4 regions of the Streptomyces coelicoflavus genome follow, and region 1 is predicted to be linked to each of the others. Evidence: riboswitches for the same ligand, from Rfam matches in the RefSeq annotation. Region 1 holds a riboswitch; each other region holds the start of a gene.

Region 1 (4,204 bases):
TGGCGTTCCTGCGGCAGCGCGGGCGCCGGGGCAGGGCGGGCGCCGACTTCACCGTACGGGAGCGCCAACTCCTCGACGCCCTGTGGAGCCTGCGAGGCGTGGCCCGTCCGGCGCTGGACCACGCCGCCCGGGCCACCGCACCCCCGGCGCCCGCGCCGCGGCCGGTGCCCCCGTGGGCGTACGGGTACGGCTACGGGGCGCAGGGTGCGTACGGGTACGCGACGGCGCACCCCCCGTACCGGCCGTACGGCCCGCACCCGCCGCACCACCCGCAGGCGCCGCACGCCCCGTACCCGCAGTACGCGCCGCCCTCTCCGCAGCACGCGCCGTACACGCCGCCCGGCCCCTACCGGCCGTAGGCCCGCGTCGTCCGGCCGCCCCTCAGGCGGACGCCCGTGTGAGCCGCTCGGCCTCGTCCTCCGTCAGGTTCAGCTCGGCCACGCCCAGCAGTGCCGGCAGTTGCTCCACCGTGCGCGCGGAGGCGATCGGGGCCGCCACCGTCGGCCGGCCGGCCAGCCAGGCGAGGGCGACCGTGGCGACGGGAGCGTCGTGGGCCTCGGCGATCTCGTCCAGGGCGGCGAGCACCCGGCGCCCGCGCTCGCTCTCCAGGTGCTTGGCGGCACCGCCGGCCCGCGGGCTGTCCACGGCCGTGCCGGGGCGGTACTTGCCGGTGAGGAAGCCGGCCGCGAGGGCGTAGTACGGGACGGCGGCGAGACCGGTCCGCTCGGCGAGGTCGCCGAGTCCGCCCTCGTAGGTGTCGCGGGAGACCAGGTTGTAGTGCGGCTGGAGGGCGACGTACCGGGCCAGGCCCTCGCGGTCGGAGAACTCCAGGGACGCCGCGAGCCGCTCGGCGGAGATGTTGGAGGCGGCGATGTGCCGCACCTTGCCGGCCCTCACCAGCTCGTCGAGGGCGCCGATGATCTCCTCGACCGGCACCTCGGGCTTGTCGAAGTGGGTGTAGTAGAGGTCGATGTGGTCGGTGCCCAGGCGGCGCAGCGAGGCGTCGGCGGCGGCCCTGATGTTCGCGGCGGACAGGCCGGGGTACTCGGGGTGCTGGCTGACCTTGGTGGCGAGGACGACGTCGTCACGGTTGCCGCGGGCCGCGAGCCACTTGCCGAGGACGGTCTCGGACTCGCCGCCGCTGTTGCCGTCGACCCAGGCGGAGTAGGAATCGGCGGTGTCGACGAAGTTGCCGCCCGCCGCCGTGTAGGCGTCGAGGACGGCGAAGGACGTGTCCTGGTCGGCGGTCCAGCCGAAGACGTTGCCGCCGAGGGCGAGGGGGAAGACCTCGAGGTCGGAGGAGCCGAGCTTGCGCAGAGAAGTCATGTAGAGGATCAACGACCGCGGCGGAGCAGAGCATTCCGGCACCCGCGCAAAAACGCCGCAAACCGGCAGCCCTGACGTCGGGGGGTTGCCGTCAGGACCGCCGGGGCTCGGCGGGGCGGGTCAAGGGGCGAGGTGCCTCAGGGGGTGAGGCCCTTGCTCTGGAGCCAGGCCATCGGGTCGATGCCCGAGCCGTCGCCGGTGTGGACCTCGAGGTGCAGGTGGGCGCCGGTGACGTTGCCGGTGGCGCCGACGCGGCCGATGACGTCCCCGGTGGTGACCTTCTGGCCGACGCTGACGTTGATGGACGACTGGTGCGCGTACCAGAGTTCGGTGCCGTCGTCGAGGGTGAGCACGGTCTTGTAGCCGTACGAACCGTCCCAGCCGGCCGACGTGATCGTGCCGCTGTGCACCGCCTTGAGCAGGGTGCCCGTGGGGGCGGCGAAGTCGAGGCCGGTGTGGTGGCCGGAGGCCCACAGGGAGCCGGCCTGGTTGAAGGTCGAGGAGATCGTGTACGAGGAGGTCGGCAGCGTGAACTGCTTGGCCAGCTTCGCGAGCCGCTCGGCCTCGGCCTTCTTCGCGGCCTCCTCCTCCGCCTTCTTCTTGGCGGCGGCGGCCTTGGCCTCGGCCTCCTTCGCGGCCTTGGCGGCGGCTTCCTGGGCCTTCTTCTCGGCCGCGGCCTGCGCCTCGGCGGCGGCCTTGGTCTCGACCTGGGCCTGCTGCTGCTCGGCCTGCGCCATGATCCGGGCCCGCAGCGACTCACCGGCGCCGGCACCGGTGGAGTCCGCGCCCTGCGCGGTGTCCGCGGCGACGGCCTGGGTGATGCCGCTGAGCGGGGTGGCGGAACCCTCGGGCTCCGGCTCCTCGTCGCCGCCGGGCATGAGCGAGCCCACGTTCGGCAGGTCCGGCATGGAGATGGACACCGGCGGCTTGCCGGTCTGCGCGCTGGCCATGCCGCCCGCGCCGACGGCGGCTATGACGCCTACGCCGAGGACGGTGGAGCTGCGGGCGAGTCCGCCGCGCTGCTTGGCGACGCGGTGCCGGCCGCGCACGGGACGGATGGACTCCGCGGTGGGGTTCCACTCCTCCCAGGGGCCCTCTTCGGCGCGGGGGGCGTCGTAGCCGAAGGTGTCGGTGCCGTGCCCGGTGGGCACGTACGGGGCCTCGGGGGCAGGCCGGTTGGACGCCACGTGGGCGTACTCCTTTCCTTCCTTTCGCCTACCGGGTTAGCTGACGGGTTCGGAGCAGGAAGGTCTCCTACGGGTGTCTGCCGACCGTGTTTCCACGGTGCCAGACGCCCGATTCACCCCAATGTGGTGGTTCCCCGGTTCCCTTGCGGGATTCGGCGCGTGCGCACGGAGCCGCCTTCTGTGACGGCTGGGACGACCGCGCTGCGTTATCGAACGTTAATAGACGCGAGGCCCGGAATCCAAGCCGTTCCGCTTGATCATTAACGAAAACGGCCGGGACGCACCCCTCACGACCGGTGAAAACCGGACGAGTTGACCCGCCCTCAGTATTCCCCTTCACGCCACTTTCTTCTGACGGTGTATCAGTTGTTATGCGGAGGGGGGTCGGGCCGTCACGTCTCGTGACAATGATCATGGTCACCGCGCCGGGGCCGCCGTACGGCGAGCAGCGCCATGTCGTCCGCCATGCCGCCCCCGGAGTGCCGGCGCACGTCCTCGGCGAGGGTGTCGAGCAGCGTCACCGGATGCCGGAAGACATGGCCGGCCAGCCGCGTCTGCGGATCGTAGAACTCGCCCCTGGCGTCCCGGGCTTCGGTCAGCCCGTCGGTGTAGAGCAGCAGTGTGGCCCCACCGGGGAAGTCGGCCTCCTCCGCCCGGTCGGGCCACACGCCCAGGTCTCCCATGCCGAGCGGCAGCGCCGACTCGCGGGCGGGCAGCGTGTCCAGGGTCCCGTCGGAATACAGCAGCAGGGGTGGCGGATGGCCGCGGTTGACGATGCGTACGGTCCCGTCGCCGTGCGGGAGTTCGGCGAGGAGAGCGGTGGTGAAGCCCTCGAAGGCGTCCAGCCCGTCGCGCCGGGTGCCCTCGCGCGCCAGCGCCCGCTCCAGGCGCTGCGCCACCGCCTCCAGCGTCGCCTCCTGCTCGGCGGCCTCCCGGAAGGCGCCGATCACCACGGCGACGGCGGCGACCGCGCCCATGCCCTTGCCGCGCACGTCGCCGACGATGAGCCGGACGCCGCGGGCGCTGTCCTGCACGGCGTACAGGTCACCGCCGATGAAGGCGTCGGCCTGCGCGGCCTCGTAGCAGACGGCGATCTCGAAACCCCCGATGCGCTCGGCGGGTTCGGGCAGCACGGCGCGCTGGGCGGCCTCGGCGATCTCGCGGACGGAGACGAGACGCTCGCTGCTGCGCCGGACCATGCCGTTCACGAGGACGGCGAGCACGGCGACCGTCGCGATGGTGATCAGCTCGGTGAGGGAGTCGACGTAGTGGATGACGCCCTTGCCGATCTGCAGCCCGATGACCGACACGACCACGGCAACGCCGGTGAGCGCGGTGCCGCGCCGCGAGTAGAGCGGGGCGGCGACCAGGGGCGCGGCCGTGTAGAGGGGGCCGGCGGTGAAGTACCTCGGCGTGAAGATGTCGTACAGGATGGCGACGGCGATCAGCAGCACGGGGAGCGCGTGCACGAAGGCGCGTCCGTAGCCGGTCCGGCGGCGCGGCGGCGGGCCGGAGGGCGGCTCCTCGCCTCCGAGGCCCGGGTCGGGCACGGGATCACCGGGGAGCCGGCCGCCGGCCCTGGCGGCCACTCCCTCGTCGTCCACGTCACCAGGCCGCACCACTCGTCTCCCGCCACCCCGCACGTCCGCGCGCCGCTTGCCGTCCTGGACTCCAGGTTTCCGGGGACGGGG
Region 2 (4,204 bases), 530 kb from region 1:
AGCACCTCGGGTACGGACACGGCATCCACTACTGCCTCGGCGCCCCGCTCGCCCGGCTGGAGGGGCAGACGGCGCTGGCCACGCTCCTCACCCGGCTGCCGGACCTCCGCCTCGCCGCGGAACCGGCCGAACTCCGGTGGCGCGGCGGCCTCATCATGCGCGGTCTGCGCACTTTGCCGGTGTCGTTCACCCCGCCCGCGTCATCGGCCGACAACGGTCCGTCGCCGACGCAAAAGTGACACGCGCTCAACTCTGTGATCTTCACGTGATCTGCGCGGCATGAACTTGTGACAAGTGATGATCTCCCTATACGTTCACGGATCAACGTGGTGTCGAGCGTCATCCGCCGCGTGGTCCCCGTCGTCTTGTGAAAGGTCGTCGCATGCTCTCCGGGAACGGTCGTCACCGCCGCCCCCGCCAGGCGCCCGCTCTGGTCGTCGCAGCCGGAGTGACCGGCTCCGCCATCGCGATCCCCCTGCTCGGCGCCACCGGTGCCCACGCGGCCGACGGAGCGAACTGGGACCGCGTCGCCGAGTGCGAGACCGGCGGCGCCTGGAGCCAGAACAGCGGCAACGGGTACTACGGGGGCCTGCAACTGTCGCAGGAGGTCTGGGAGCAGTACGGCGGTCTGGACTACGCGCCCAGCGCCGACCAGGCCAGTCGCTCCCAGCAGATAAGAATCGCCGAGAAGATACACGCGGACCAGGGCATCGCCGCCTGGCCGACCTGCGGACTGCTGGCCGGCCTGGGCAACGGCCCGGGGGTCGCGAGCGGCGGCTCGGACGCGGCCGGTGACGGTGCGTCGGAGGGCACGGACGCGTCGGGGGAGACGGACGGCTCCGGTTCGTCCGAATCGCCCACGACCACCGAAAAGCCCGAGTCGTCGCAGTCTCCCGAGTCGTCCGAGCCCTCCCAGTCGTCCGGTACGACCGACTCGGCCGACACGGACGACGCTCCCGAGTCGGCGTCCGGAGCGCCCTCTTCGTCCCCTTCGCCCACTTCTTCGCCGTCCTCCGGCGCCCCCTCCGAGGCCGCGCCCGACGACGTGACCCCCTCCACGAAGTCGGACACACCCACCGAATCCGACCGCGGCGCCGGCGCGGAACAGCGGGATGCCGAGGGGTCGTCCGGCTCCGGCCGCCACCGCGGCGACAGCGCGGACGAGGGTGCGGCGGACAGGAGCCGCGACGACGACTCGACGGGGCGGCACGCCTCGCGGGACGGCGAGCCGCGAGAGGTCGAGGACGGCTCGTACACGGTCCGCTCCGGCGACAACCTCTGGGCCATCGCCGACTCCCTTGAGGTCGACGGTGGGTGGCGCGCGCTGTACGCCGGCAACAAGACGGTCGTCGGCGCCGACCCGGACCACATCCTGCCCGGTCAGACGCTCACGGTCACGGGCGAATCGGGCGAAAAGTAGGGGGAGTTCGCGTCACGGTTAGAGACCGTATGTCCCTTTTGGATCTCGTGAGAGATAGGTCTCAGAAGCCGTGATCGTCTTTGAAAATCCGCGGAGCGCGTGTCTACGGTCATGACCGCTCGCCACCGCGGGCCCCGACAGCCGCAACGCCGAATCCTGCCAGCGGCCGTACGGGAACAGTCGTCGCGTCAAGCGCCGCAGGCAGGAGCGGGGGACCCAAGGTAAGTGCCGCACCGGGCAGTTGAGCCGGAGCGGCTAGGGGTGAAGCCGAGTTCCGCGAGGAACCCGGCCGGGCAACTCAACCGGCCCGAACCCGACAGCTCACCTCGCAGGCGTCGGTGAGGGGATCAACCATGCTGTTTTCCGGCAAGGGCAAGCACCGTCGCCCGTCCAAGGCCACCCGTGTCATCGCCGTCGCCGGCGTCACCGGTGCCGCCGTCGCCGCCCCGCTGATGGCGGCCGGCAACGCCTCCGCCGCCACCGCGTCCGAGTGGGACGCCGTCGCCCAGTGCGAGTCCGGCGGCAACTGGTCCATCAACACCGGCAACGGTTACTACGGCGGTCTGCAGTTCTCCGCCTCCACCTGGGCCGCCTACGGCGGTACGCAGTACGCCTCCTCCGCCGACCAGGCGAGCAAGTCCCAGCAGATCGAGATCGCCGAGAAGGTGCTCGCGGGCCAGGGCAAGGGTGCCTGGCCGGTCTGCGGCACCGGCCTGTCGGGCGCCGCGTACACCGGTGGCGGCTCCGAGGACAGCGGTTCCTCCAGCTCCGAGAGCTCGCAGAGCCAGAGCAGCGGCTCCACCGCCGAGCGCTCCACCGAGCAGAAGGCCTCCCGCTCCTCCGAGCGCCCGGCCGCCGAGCCGAAGGCCGAGAAGCCCGCCAAGAAGACCGTCACCACCCCGACCGGCAAGAAGGTCGAGAAGGGCGACGGCGAGTACAAGGTCGTCAAGGGCGACACCCTCAGCTCGATCGCCGAGGAGCACGACGTCAAGGGCGGCTGGGCGAAGCTGTTCAAGCTGAACGACGACATCGTCGACGACGCCGACCTGATCTACCCGGGCCAGCAGCTGCACCTGAAGTAAGGGGCGGCGGCTCCCCCGACTCCCGCCCCGGTGCGTGTTCCCCCGTACGCACCGGGGCGGGATTTTTCGTGCCCCGGTCTCGCGGGGTACCCGCCCGGTTTCCGGAAACGTCTTTGTTCCGTTCGGAAACAATTTACTCTCGGTTCTGTCCAGCGGGTGGGCGATCGGCTGGCCGATCGCCCCGGGCCGGTTAGGCTCGGTCCCGCAGAGCCGCCGCGGTCCCGCGGGACCGCGCGTCACACCGAAGCGTCACATTGAAGAAGGAGATGCTCGTGCCGTCCATCGACGTCGTCGTAGCCCGGGAAATCCTGGACTCCCGAGGCAACCCCACGGTCGAGGTCGAGGTCGGCCTCGACGACGGCAGCACGGGTCGTGCCGCCGTTCCGTCCGGCGCCTCCACCGGTGCCTTCGAGGCCATCGAACTCCGTGACGGCGACCAGAGCCGTTACCTCGGCAAGGGCGTCGAGAAGGCCGTGCTGGCCGTCATCGAGCAGATCGGCCCGGAGCTGGTCGGCTACGACGCCACCGAGCAGCGGCTGATCGACCAGGCCATGTTCGACCTGGACGCCACCGACAACAAGGGCTCGCTCGGCGCCAACGCCATCCTCGGCGTCTCCCTCGCCGTCGCCCACGCCGCCTCCGAGGCCAGCGACCTGCCGCTCTTCCGCTACCTGGGCGGCCCGAACGCGCACCTGCTGCCGGTGCCGATGATGAACATCCTGAACGGCGGCTCGCACGCCGACTCCAACGTGGACATCCAGGAGTTCATGATCGCGCCGATCGGCGCGGAGTCCTTCTCCGAGGCCCTGCGCTGGGGCGCCGAGGTCTACCACACCCTCAAGAAGGTCCTGAAGAACAAGGGCCTGGCCACCGGCCTCGGCGACGAGGGCGGCTTCGCCCCGAACCTCGGCTCCAACCGCGAGGCCCTCGACCTCATCCTCGAGGCGATCAAGGAGGCCGGCTACACCCCCGGCGAGCAGATCGCCCTGGCGCTCGACGTCGCCGCGTCCGAGTTCTACAAGGACGGCTCCTACTCCTTCGAGGGCAAGGAGCGCACCGCCGCCGAGATGACCGAGTACTACGCCGAGCTGGTCGAGGCGTACCCGCTGGTCTCCATCGAGGACCCGCTGTTCGAGGACGACTGGGACGGCTGGAAGACCATCACCGCCAAGCTCGGTGACAAGGTCCAGCTCGTCGGCGACGACCTGTTCGTCACCAACCCGGAGCGCCTGGCCCGCGGCATCGAGGAGAACTCGGCCAACGCCCTGCTGGTCAAGGTCAACCAGATCGGCTCGCTGACCGAGACCCTGGACGCCGTCGAGCTGGCCCAGCGCAACGGCTTCAAGTGCATGATGTCCCACCGCTCCGGCGAGACCGAGGACGTCACCATCGCCGACCTGGCCGTCGCCACCAACTGCGGCCAGATCAAGACCGGTGCCCCGGCCCGCTCCGAGCGCGTCGCCAAGTACAACCAGCTGCTGCGCATCGAGGAGATCCTCGACGACGCCGCGGTGTACGCCGGCCGCAGCGCGTTCCCCCGCTTCAAGGGCTGAGCACCACCCGGTAAGGCCCCGTAAGAGGCAGCGTCGTACGTACGTCCCCGTACCCGGTCCCGTACCGTGTGCGGGGACGTACGCACGTATGCGGACGACGCAGGCAGGACGACGCAGGCAGGACGACGCACGAAGGCGGAGGCGGCACA
Region 3 (4,204 bases), 2.4 Mb from region 1:
TTCACGATGTGGGAAACTGGTCTAGACAACCTGGTCTAGACAACTTCAACCCCTCTGAACACCTGAAGGGCAGCATCACATGGCTGAGCGCCGCGTCAACGTCGGCTGGGCCGAGGGTCTCCACGCCCGCCCCGCCTCCATCTTCGTCCGAGCCGCCACGGCCACAGGCGTCCCGGTGACGATCGCCAAGGCCGACGGGTCCCCCGTCAACGCGGCCTCCATGCTGGCCGTCCTCGGCCTCGGCGCCCAGGGCGGCGAGGAGATCGTCCTCGCCTCCGACGCCGAGGGCGCGGAGGCCGCCCTGGACCGGCTGGCGAAGCTGGTCGCCGAGGGGCTCGAGGAGCTTCCCGAGACCGTCTGATCCCGACGGACAGCACCACCGAAAGGCCCGCCGGCACCACCGGGCGGGCCTTTCTCCTTTTCTCTTCCGGGCGTTCCCTTCCGGGCACCCTGTTTCAGACGCTCTCTTCCAGACACCCTCTTTCGGGCGGCGGAAAAGGCGGTCCGGAATTCCCCGTCCTTTTGTACGGCACGCGTGTTACTTCGGCAGCCCCGCCGTGTTTACGGAATGTTGCGCATTCCTCACACGCTCCGTCCGCCCGCCGCCGGAGGCGAATCGCAGCCGGTACGCCGACGCCGACCGTTCGGCGTGCAGCGTCATGAGCGCCCGCGCGCGGTCACCGTCGCCCCGGGCCACCGCGTCGACGATCGCGCCGTGCTCCGCCCAGTGCTCCACCGGCCCGGCCGGGGCCTCCTGGACGTACATCCAGGCGATCTTGTGGCGCAGCTGGGTCAGCAGCGCCGCCAGGGAGGGGCTGCCGGCCGCCCGGGCGAGGGTCTCGTGGAACCAGCCGCCCAGCGGGCGCAGGTCCTCACCGGCCCCCTGTCCGGCCCGCTCCCGCCCCAGCCTGACCAGGCCGCGCAACACCCTGAGGTGGGCCTCGGTGCGCCGCCGGGCGGCCCGGGAGGCACCGAGCGGTTCCAGGAGTGTGCGGGTCTCCAGCAGGTCGGCGGCCTCCCGCTCGGTCGGTTCCGCGACGCACGCGCCCGCGTGCCGCCGGGTCACCACGAAACCCTCCGCCTCCAGCGTGCGCAGGGCCTCGCGGACGGGGACGCGCGAGACGCCGTAACGGCGGGCGAGGATTTCCTCGGTGAGCCGGCTCCCGCGACCGTGGACGCCGGCGACGATGTCGTCCCGGATCGCCGTACACACAGAATGCGCCGGAATACACATGACCGACCTCCGCCTTGATCCCTGAAACGTCGACGATGGACGCGTTTTCAGCGACTCTAGGCCAATCAAGCGAATGGGGAATGCGAAAAGCCCCGAATCACGGAGTCGGGGCTTTTCGGATGCGGCGGCCGTCAGATGTTCACGCCGTGGGAGCGGAGGTAGGCGACGGGGTCCATGTCCGAGCCGTACTCGGGGCTCGTACGGGCCTCGAAGTGCAGGTGCGGTCCGGTGACGTTGCCGGTGGCACCCGAGACGCCGATCTGCTGGCCGGGCTCGACCGACTGGCCGACCGAGACACCGATCGACGACAGGTGCCCGTACTGCGTGTACGTGCCGTCGTGCATCCGGATCACCACCTGGTTGCCGTACGCCCCGCCCCAGCCGGCCTCGACGACGGTGCCGACGCCGACGGAGTGCACGGACGTGCCGCTGGAGGCGTGGAAGTCGATGCCGGTGTGGCTGCCGGAGGACCACAGGGAGCTGCCGGCCTGGTACGCGGTGGAGACGTAGGAGGCGGTGATCGGCGCGACGAAGGTGTTGAGGCGCTCGCGCTCCGCCTCCCGCGCGGCGCGCTCCTTGGCCTCGCGCGCCTCCTTGGCCGCCTCGGCCGCCCGCTCGCGGGCCGCTTCCCGGGCCGCCTCGCGGGCGGCGGCGTCCACGGCCGCCTGCTGCTGGGCGACGGCCTGGGCGTCGATCTCGTCGGCTATGGCGTCGCCGATGGTGACGACCGGGGTGATCCCGCTCTGCTCCACCTCGGCCTCGGCGGCGAGCGCCGGAGCCGCGAGGGTGCCGACGACGCCGGTGGTGGCGAGGGCCGCGACTCCCGCCGCGCGGGCGGTGGTGCGGTGCACCCGGCCGGTACGGCGGTGCTTCCCGGTGGCGCGCGTGAACGCCATGTAGGGCTTGTCCTTTCCTTCCCTCTCGCCTACCGGGTTAGCTGACGGGTTCGGAGGTGGAAGGTCTCCTACGGACCCCCTCGCGGTGCGCGCGGGCGTCCGATTCACCCCAGGGACTGCGATGGGTCCCCGGCTCCCCTGGCTCGCGCCGTACGGGGACTCGGCGATGACTGTCCGGTGCCGCGGATGCGGCGCACTGCCTGACGAACAGCCCGGAAGACGCTAAACGCGGCTGCGTTCAATCCTCAAACGCAACAGGCTTTTTGTAGCGCACGCCACAGGGCAGACGGGCAACCACTGCCCCAATCCGGACATACGGCGGCCCTGGTGACGCTCCGGTCACCAGGGCCGCCGCGCGCGCGTGCCGCTACTCGGCGGCCACCACGGTGACTTCACCGATGCCGAGGGCCTCGACGGGCGCCTTGATCTGCGCCGCGTCGCCGACGAGGACCGTCACGAGGCGGTCCACCGGGAAGGCGTTCACGACCGCGGCCGTGGCCTCCACGGTGCCCGTGGCGGCCAGTTGACGGTAGAGCGTCGCCTGGAAGTCGTCGGACAGGTGCTGCTCGACCTGGTCGGCCAGCGTGCTCGCCACGGCCGCCGCCGTCTCGTACTTCAACGGTGCCACGCCCACCAGGTTCTGCACGGCCACGTCGCGCTCGGCGTCGGTGAGCCCCTCGGCGGCGAGCTTGCGCAGCACCGTCCACAGGTCGTCGAGCGCGGGACCGGTGTTGGGCGTGTCGACGGAGCCGCTGATGGCGAGCATCGCGGCGCCCGTGCCGTCCGGCGCGGAGCGCAGGACCTGGCCGAACGCCCGGACGCCGTAGGTGTAGCCCTTCTCCTCGCGCAGGACGCGGTCCAGGCGCGAGGTGAGGGTGCCGCCGAGGCAGTAGGTGCCGAGCACCTGCGCGGGCCACACGCGGTCGTGCCGGTCGGCGCCGGTGCGGCCGATCAGCAACTGCGTCTGGACGGCGCCGGGACGGTCGACGATGACGACCCGGCCCCGGTCGTCGGCGGTCACCGGGGGCACGGGGCGCGGCTCGGCGGTCGAACCGGTCCACGCGCCGAGGGTGTCGCCGAGCAGCGCGTCGAGGTCGACGCCGGTGAGGTCGCCGACGACCACGGCGGTGGCCGTGGCGGGGCGTACGTGCCGCTCGTAGAAGGCGCGTACGGCCGCCGCGTCGACGGCCGCGACCGTCTCCTCGGTGCCCTGGCGCGGGCGGGACATGCGCGCGTCGGCCGGGAACAGCTCCTTGGAGAGCTCCTTGGCGGCGCGGCGGGCGGGGTTGGCCAGCTCGTGCGGGATCTCGTCGAGCCGGTTGCGCACCAGCCGTTCGACCTCGCCGTCGGCGAAGGCGGGTGCCCTGAGGGCGTCGGCGAGCAGGCCGAGGGCCTTGGCGAGGCGCGAGGCGGGCACCTCCAGGCTCAGCCGGACACCGGGGTGGTCGGCGTGCGCGTCCAGGGTGGCGCCGCAGCGCTCCAGCTCGGCGGCGAAGTCCTCGGCGGAGTGCTTGTCGGTGCCCTCGGAGAAGGCGCGCGCCATGATGGTGGCGACGCCGTCGAGACCGGCCGGTTCGGCGTCCAGGGGCGCGTCGAGGAGCACCTCGACGGCGACGACCTGCTGGCCGGGGCGGTGGCAGCGCAGCACGGTGAGGCCGTTGGCGAGGCTGCCGCGCCCGGGGGCGGGGAACGCCCAGGGCTTGGGCTCGCCGGCCTGCGGCTGCGCGTGGAAGTCCATGGTGGCGAGCTCGGTCACTTGGCCGCCTCCTCGTTCTCGTCGGTGGCGCCGGCGCCGGTCGTCCCGGCGTCGGTCTCGTCGGCGGGTGCGGTGGGCTCGTAGACGAGCACCGCGCGGTTGTCGGGGCGCAGGCGGGCCTTGGCGACCTCCTGGACCTCCTCCGCGGTCACCTCGAGCACCCGCCGCACGGCGGTGAGGGCGAGCTGCGGGTCGCCGAACAGCACGGCGTACCGGCACAGTTCGTCGGCGCGGCCGGCGACCGTGCCCAGGCGGTCCAGCCACTCGCGCTCCAGCTGGGCCTGGGCGCGCTCCATCTCCTCGGCCGTGGGGCCCTCC
Region 4 (4,204 bases), 1.0 Mb from region 1:
CGAGGTCCGGCAGGCCCAGGTCGGTGTTGATGCGCACCGTGCCGGACAGCTGCTGCACGTCCGACTGGGCGATCTTCTCGATGAGCTGCTCCGCGGTGACCTTCGGCAGGTCGGGGTCCCCGGAGTCGGCGAGCGCGGGCACGAGCCCGATCGTCGCGGCCGCCACTCCCACCACCGCGACCGGGACGACGTACCGCGCGGCTTTGCGCCGTCCGGCGCGCGGCTCCTCGCCCTCCCCGGCGGTCCTGTTGTCGTCGGAATCGATCGGTGCCATGTGTGCCCTACCTCCGTCGTCGGCGGCGGCTGTCTCGCGACCTCGCACTTGTTCACCCGTCAGCCGCCATTCTCACCCGAATCGGTGAGGATTGGTGTTTTTCCGTGGTGTCCATCTGACCAAATCGGGGGAGCACAAGCGTCAGACCGCGGGCTCAACTCCGCGTACTCCTGCGGGATGACACGGAGGGGCGGCGGCTCCGCCTGCCCGTAGGGGTCGGGTACGGCGCCCGGCGGACGGCACCCGACGGACGGCACGCCGCAGACGGCACGCGTTCCGACGGCACGCGGCAGACGCGCACGCCGCGCGGGGGCGGTGGTCGGCGGGGCGGCGGGGTGGTCACCCGGCCCGGTGGACCACCGCGTCGCACAGCTCCACCAGCGCGGCCTTCGCGTCGCACTCCCGCAGCGGGGCCAGCGCGGCGCGGGCCTCCTTGGCGTACCGGACGGTGTCCCGGCGGGCCTGCTCCAGCGCGGGGTGGGCGCGCAGCAGGCGCAGCGCCTCGGCATGCCGGGCGTCGTCGCTCAGGTCGGAGTCGAGCAGCTCGCACAGGGCGAGGTCCTCGGCGAGCCCCAGCCGGGCCGCCCGCTCGCGCAGCCGCAGTACGGGAAGGGTGGGGATGCCCTCGCGCAGGTCCGTGCCGGGCGTCTTGCCGGACTCGTCGGAGTCGGAGGCGATGTCCAGGACGTCGTCCGCGAGCTGGAAGGCGACGCCGAGCCGCTCTCCGTACTGGGTCAGCACGTCCACCACCGTCTCGTCGGCGCCGGACATCATCGCGCCGAACCGGCAGGAGACCGCCACCAGCGAGCCCGTCTTGCCGCCCAGCACGTCGAGGTAGTGGTCGACCGGGTCGCGGCCGTCCTGCGGCCCCGCCGTCTCCAGGATCTGACCGGTGACCAGCCGCTCGAACGCGAGGGCCTGCACGCGGACCGCCTCGGGCCCGAGGTCGGCGAGGATCTGCGAGGCGCGGGCGAAGAGGAAGTCACCGGTGAGGACCGCGACCGAGTTGCCCCAGCGGGTGTTCGCACTGGACACCCCGCGCCGCACGGCGGCCTCGTCCATCACGTCGTCGTGGTAGAGCGTGGCGAGGTGGGTCAGCTCCACGACCACGGCCGAGGGCACGATCCCGGGCGCGTAGGGGTCGCCGAACTGGGCCGAGAGCATCACCAGCAGCGGCCGGAACCGTTTCCCGCCGGCCCGCACCAGGTGCTGGGCGGCCTCCGTGATGAACGGCACCTCGCTTTTGGTTGCCTCAAGCAACCCTTCCTCGACAGCAACCAATCCGGCCTGGACATCGGCTTCCAGAGCCTGGTCCCGCACGCTCAGCCCGAACGGCCCGACGACGGTCACGAGGGGTCTCCTGTCTGCTGGTGTCTACTGGCGATTACCTGGTTTGTCGATAGGTCGCTGCCACCACTCAAGTCAGCGTATCCGGTCACGTTTCGATCACCGCTAGCGCCCACGGTTACAGGCCGGTCGGTATCGGATCATGAACGGTATGTTTTTGATCAGGTGATATGAGCAGATTTTGATAGATATCGCCAGAGGGAGCGGGGTCGAACCCGGGGCGGCGGCCAGGCCGGAAACCGCCGTCCAAGATCCCATCACTCCCCCCAACGGCCCGCACTCCGAGAACGTCACCCAATCGACATCCACACCCGCGCTCACATCCGCACCCACGCCCGCAGCGCCGCGCCCACGCCCCTCCGCTCCCTCCGCCCTCCGCGCCACCCTCCACTCCCGCTTCCCCCTCCTCTTCGCCCGACACCCGAAGCCGTCCCCGCTCGTGGCCGGTTGGCGAATGATTGAGGTTAATGCCCGTTTTGCCGTGCTTGTTGAGGCCAGTGAGTTGGCTCACTCCGATCCGCCCCCAGGCAACCTCGCCACAACCTGTGCCCTCCCTTTGCCCCGCAAGCCAGTTGGGGCTTGGCAGCAGCAAAGGATCAAGAGCCTCAAACAGCTCAGACCAAGGTCAACAGGCACGTTAGGTGATTCCTGCACTTGTTCCGGACATGTGCTCTCGCATACGTTCCCGGCCTGTCGGGTGGACGCCGAATCCTGCCACCGCCCGTCGCACAGTCATCCACCCAACAAACTCGCAGGCAGGAGCGGGGGACCCAGGTAAGTCGCCGCACCGGTCACCACCGGAGCGGCTCGGGGTGAAGCCGTACCCGTCAGGGCACGGCCGGGCACCTCCCCGCCCGAACCCGACAGCTCACCTCGCAGGCGTCAGGAGAGGGACACCGCATGTCTGCCAACGGTCAGAACCGTCACGCCCGTACCGGCCGCCTCGCCCGCAAGCTCGCCGTGGCCGGCACCGGTGCCGCGGTGCTCGCGCTGCCGCTCATCGGCGCCGCCACCGCGTCCGCGGCCACCCCGGCCGCCGCCACGACCACGACCACGACCGCCGCCACGGCGACGTCGTACCCGGACAACCTCGACGGCTGGATCCGCGAGTCGCTCGACATCATGGCGCAGCACGGCATCCCCGGGACCTACGACGGCATTTACCGCAACATCATGCGGGAGTCGTCCGGCAACCCGCTCGCCATCAACAACTGGGACATCAACGCCATCAACGGCACCCCGTCCAAGGGCCTGCTCCAGGTGATCGACCCGACCTTCCAGGCGTACCACGTGCCCGGCACCTCCTGGGACCCGTACGACCCGGTCGCCAACATCACCGCCGCCTGCAACTACGCGGCCGACCGCTACGGCTCGATGGACAACGTCTTCAGCGCGTACTGAGCCGCTGCGGCGCGTACCAAGCCGTACCGCCGCGTTGGTGCCGCGGGAGCGCCGCGCCAGTACTGCGGGAGTACCGCGGGAATAACGCGCCAGTACCGCGGTGACTAAGAAGTACCGAAGATCCTCTCGAGGACGACGGCCACGCCGTCGTCCTCGTTCGTCGTGGTGACCTCGTCGGCCACCGCCTTGAGTTCGGGGTGGGCGCCGGCCATGGCGACGCCGTGGGCCGCCCACTGGAACATGGGGATGTCGTTGGGCATGTCCCCGAAGGCGATCGTCCGCTCCCGCCGAAGGCCCAGGTGTTCGGCGGCCAGCGCCAGGCCGGTCGCCTTGGTGATGCCGCACGGCTGGAGCTCCACCGTCCCCGGCCCCGACATGGTGACCGTCGCGAGGGAACCGACCACCGCACGCGCCGTCGCCGCCAACTCGTCGTCGGTCAGGTCGGGGTGGCGCAGCAGCACCTTGCTGATCGGCGTGGCCCACAGCTCCTCGCGCCGCTCCACACGCACCGCGGGCAGGGTGGGGTGGGGCATCAGGTAGCCCGGCTCGATGAGCGTCAGCCCGTCGACCCCGTCCTGGTCGACGGCGGCGTGCACCTGCCCCACCTCGGCCTCGATCTTGCCGAGGGCGGTCTCGGCCAGCTCCCGGTCCAGGGTGACCGACCACAGCATCCGGTGCGCGCCGGCGTCGTACACCTGCGCGCCCTGGCCGCACACCGCGAGCCCCCGGCAGCCGAGGCGGTCGAGCAGGGAACGCACCCGGGGGGCCGGCCGCCCCGTCACCACCAGGTGCCGCGCACCCGCCCCGGCGACGCGCGCCAGCGCGGCCAGCGACCGTTCGGAGACGGTGTCGTCGCCGCGGAGCAGCGTGCCGTCCAGGTCGGTGGCGACGAGTGAATATGCGGTGCGGTCCATGATCAGAGAATACGGACACCGCACCCGTCCGACTCACCCGCGACCGCTTCCGAACGAGGACGTAGTGAGTGCGCTCGAACCCGTACGCGGATGCACGCGGACGCCCGATCATGCCCACATCCTCGTCGCACTTCCTTTTGTTCCCCTTCCCGCTGCCGCCGTGCCCTCGACCGGCCCGAGGCGGGGCAGTGGCTGCCCAAGACCGGTGGGTCACCCGTAACGTGTGGCCCGACCACGTGTCATACGGCGCGCACGGCGCACATGGCGA

What was found. Region 1 has a riboswitch for cyclic di-AMP ahead of OHA99_RS19850 (M23 family metallopeptidase). Riboswitches for the same ligand answer to the same signal wherever they lie in the genome.
Positions count from the first base shown of each region.
Region 2: it holds a riboswitch for cyclic di-AMP, as region 1 does, so the genes downstream of both, rpfA (resuscitation-promoting factor protein RpfA) here and OHA99_RS19850 (M23 family metallopeptidase) in region 1, are expected to answer to the same signal.
Region 3: it holds a riboswitch for cyclic di-AMP, as region 1 does, so the genes downstream of both, OHA99_RS08820 (M23 family metallopeptidase) here and OHA99_RS19850 (M23 family metallopeptidase) in region 1, are expected to answer to the same signal.
Region 4: it holds a riboswitch for cyclic di-AMP, as region 1 does, so the genes downstream of both, OHA99_RS15295 (transglycosylase SLT domain-containing protein) here and OHA99_RS19850 (M23 family metallopeptidase) in region 1, are expected to answer to the same signal.

Region 1 covers NZ_CP108218.1:4,465,132-4,469,335, reverse strand. Annotated here, with positions in the region: gene OHA99_RS19860 (PrsW family intramembrane metalloprotease) at 1-359, shown strand, start outside; gene OHA99_RS19855 (aldo/keto reductase) at 382-1,326, opposite strand; gene OHA99_RS19850 (M23 family metallopeptidase) at 1,464-2,513, opposite strand; cyclic di-AMP (ydaO/yuaA leader) riboswitch at 2,525-2,681, opposite strand; gene OHA99_RS19845 (PP2C family protein-serine/threonine phosphatase) at 2,906-4,117, opposite strand.
Region 2 covers NZ_CP108218.1:4,991,427-4,995,630, forward strand. Annotated here, with positions in the region: gene OHA99_RS22285 (cytochrome P450) at 1-239, shown strand, start outside; gene OHA99_RS22290 (transglycosylase family protein) at 383-1,420, shown strand; cyclic di-AMP (ydaO/yuaA leader) riboswitch at 1,604-1,770, shown strand; gene rpfA (resuscitation-promoting factor protein RpfA) at 1,774-2,502, shown strand; gene eno (phosphopyruvate hydratase) at 2,775-4,055, shown strand; gene divIC (cell division protein DivIC) at 4,204-4,204, shown strand, end outside.
Region 3 covers NZ_CP108218.1:2,048,476-2,052,679, forward strand. Annotated here, with positions in the region: gene OHA99_RS08810 (HPr family phosphocarrier protein) at 80-361, shown strand; gene OHA99_RS08815 (GntR family transcriptional regulator) at 539-1,234, opposite strand; gene OHA99_RS08820 (M23 family metallopeptidase) at 1,366-2,130, opposite strand; cyclic di-AMP (ydaO/yuaA leader) riboswitch at 2,142-2,306, opposite strand; gene OHA99_RS08825 (pitrilysin family protein) at 2,498-3,886, opposite strand; gene OHA99_RS08830 (pitrilysin family protein) at 3,883-4,204, opposite strand, start outside.
Region 4 covers NZ_CP108218.1:3,462,914-3,467,117, forward strand. Annotated here, with positions in the region: gene OHA99_RS15285 (LolA family protein) at 1-274, opposite strand, end outside; gene OHA99_RS15290 (polyprenyl synthetase family protein) at 614-1,624, opposite strand; cyclic di-AMP (ydaO/yuaA leader) riboswitch at 2,349-2,517, shown strand; gene OHA99_RS15295 (transglycosylase SLT domain-containing protein) at 2,522-3,022, shown strand; gene OHA99_RS15300 (HAD family hydrolase) at 3,127-3,936, opposite strand.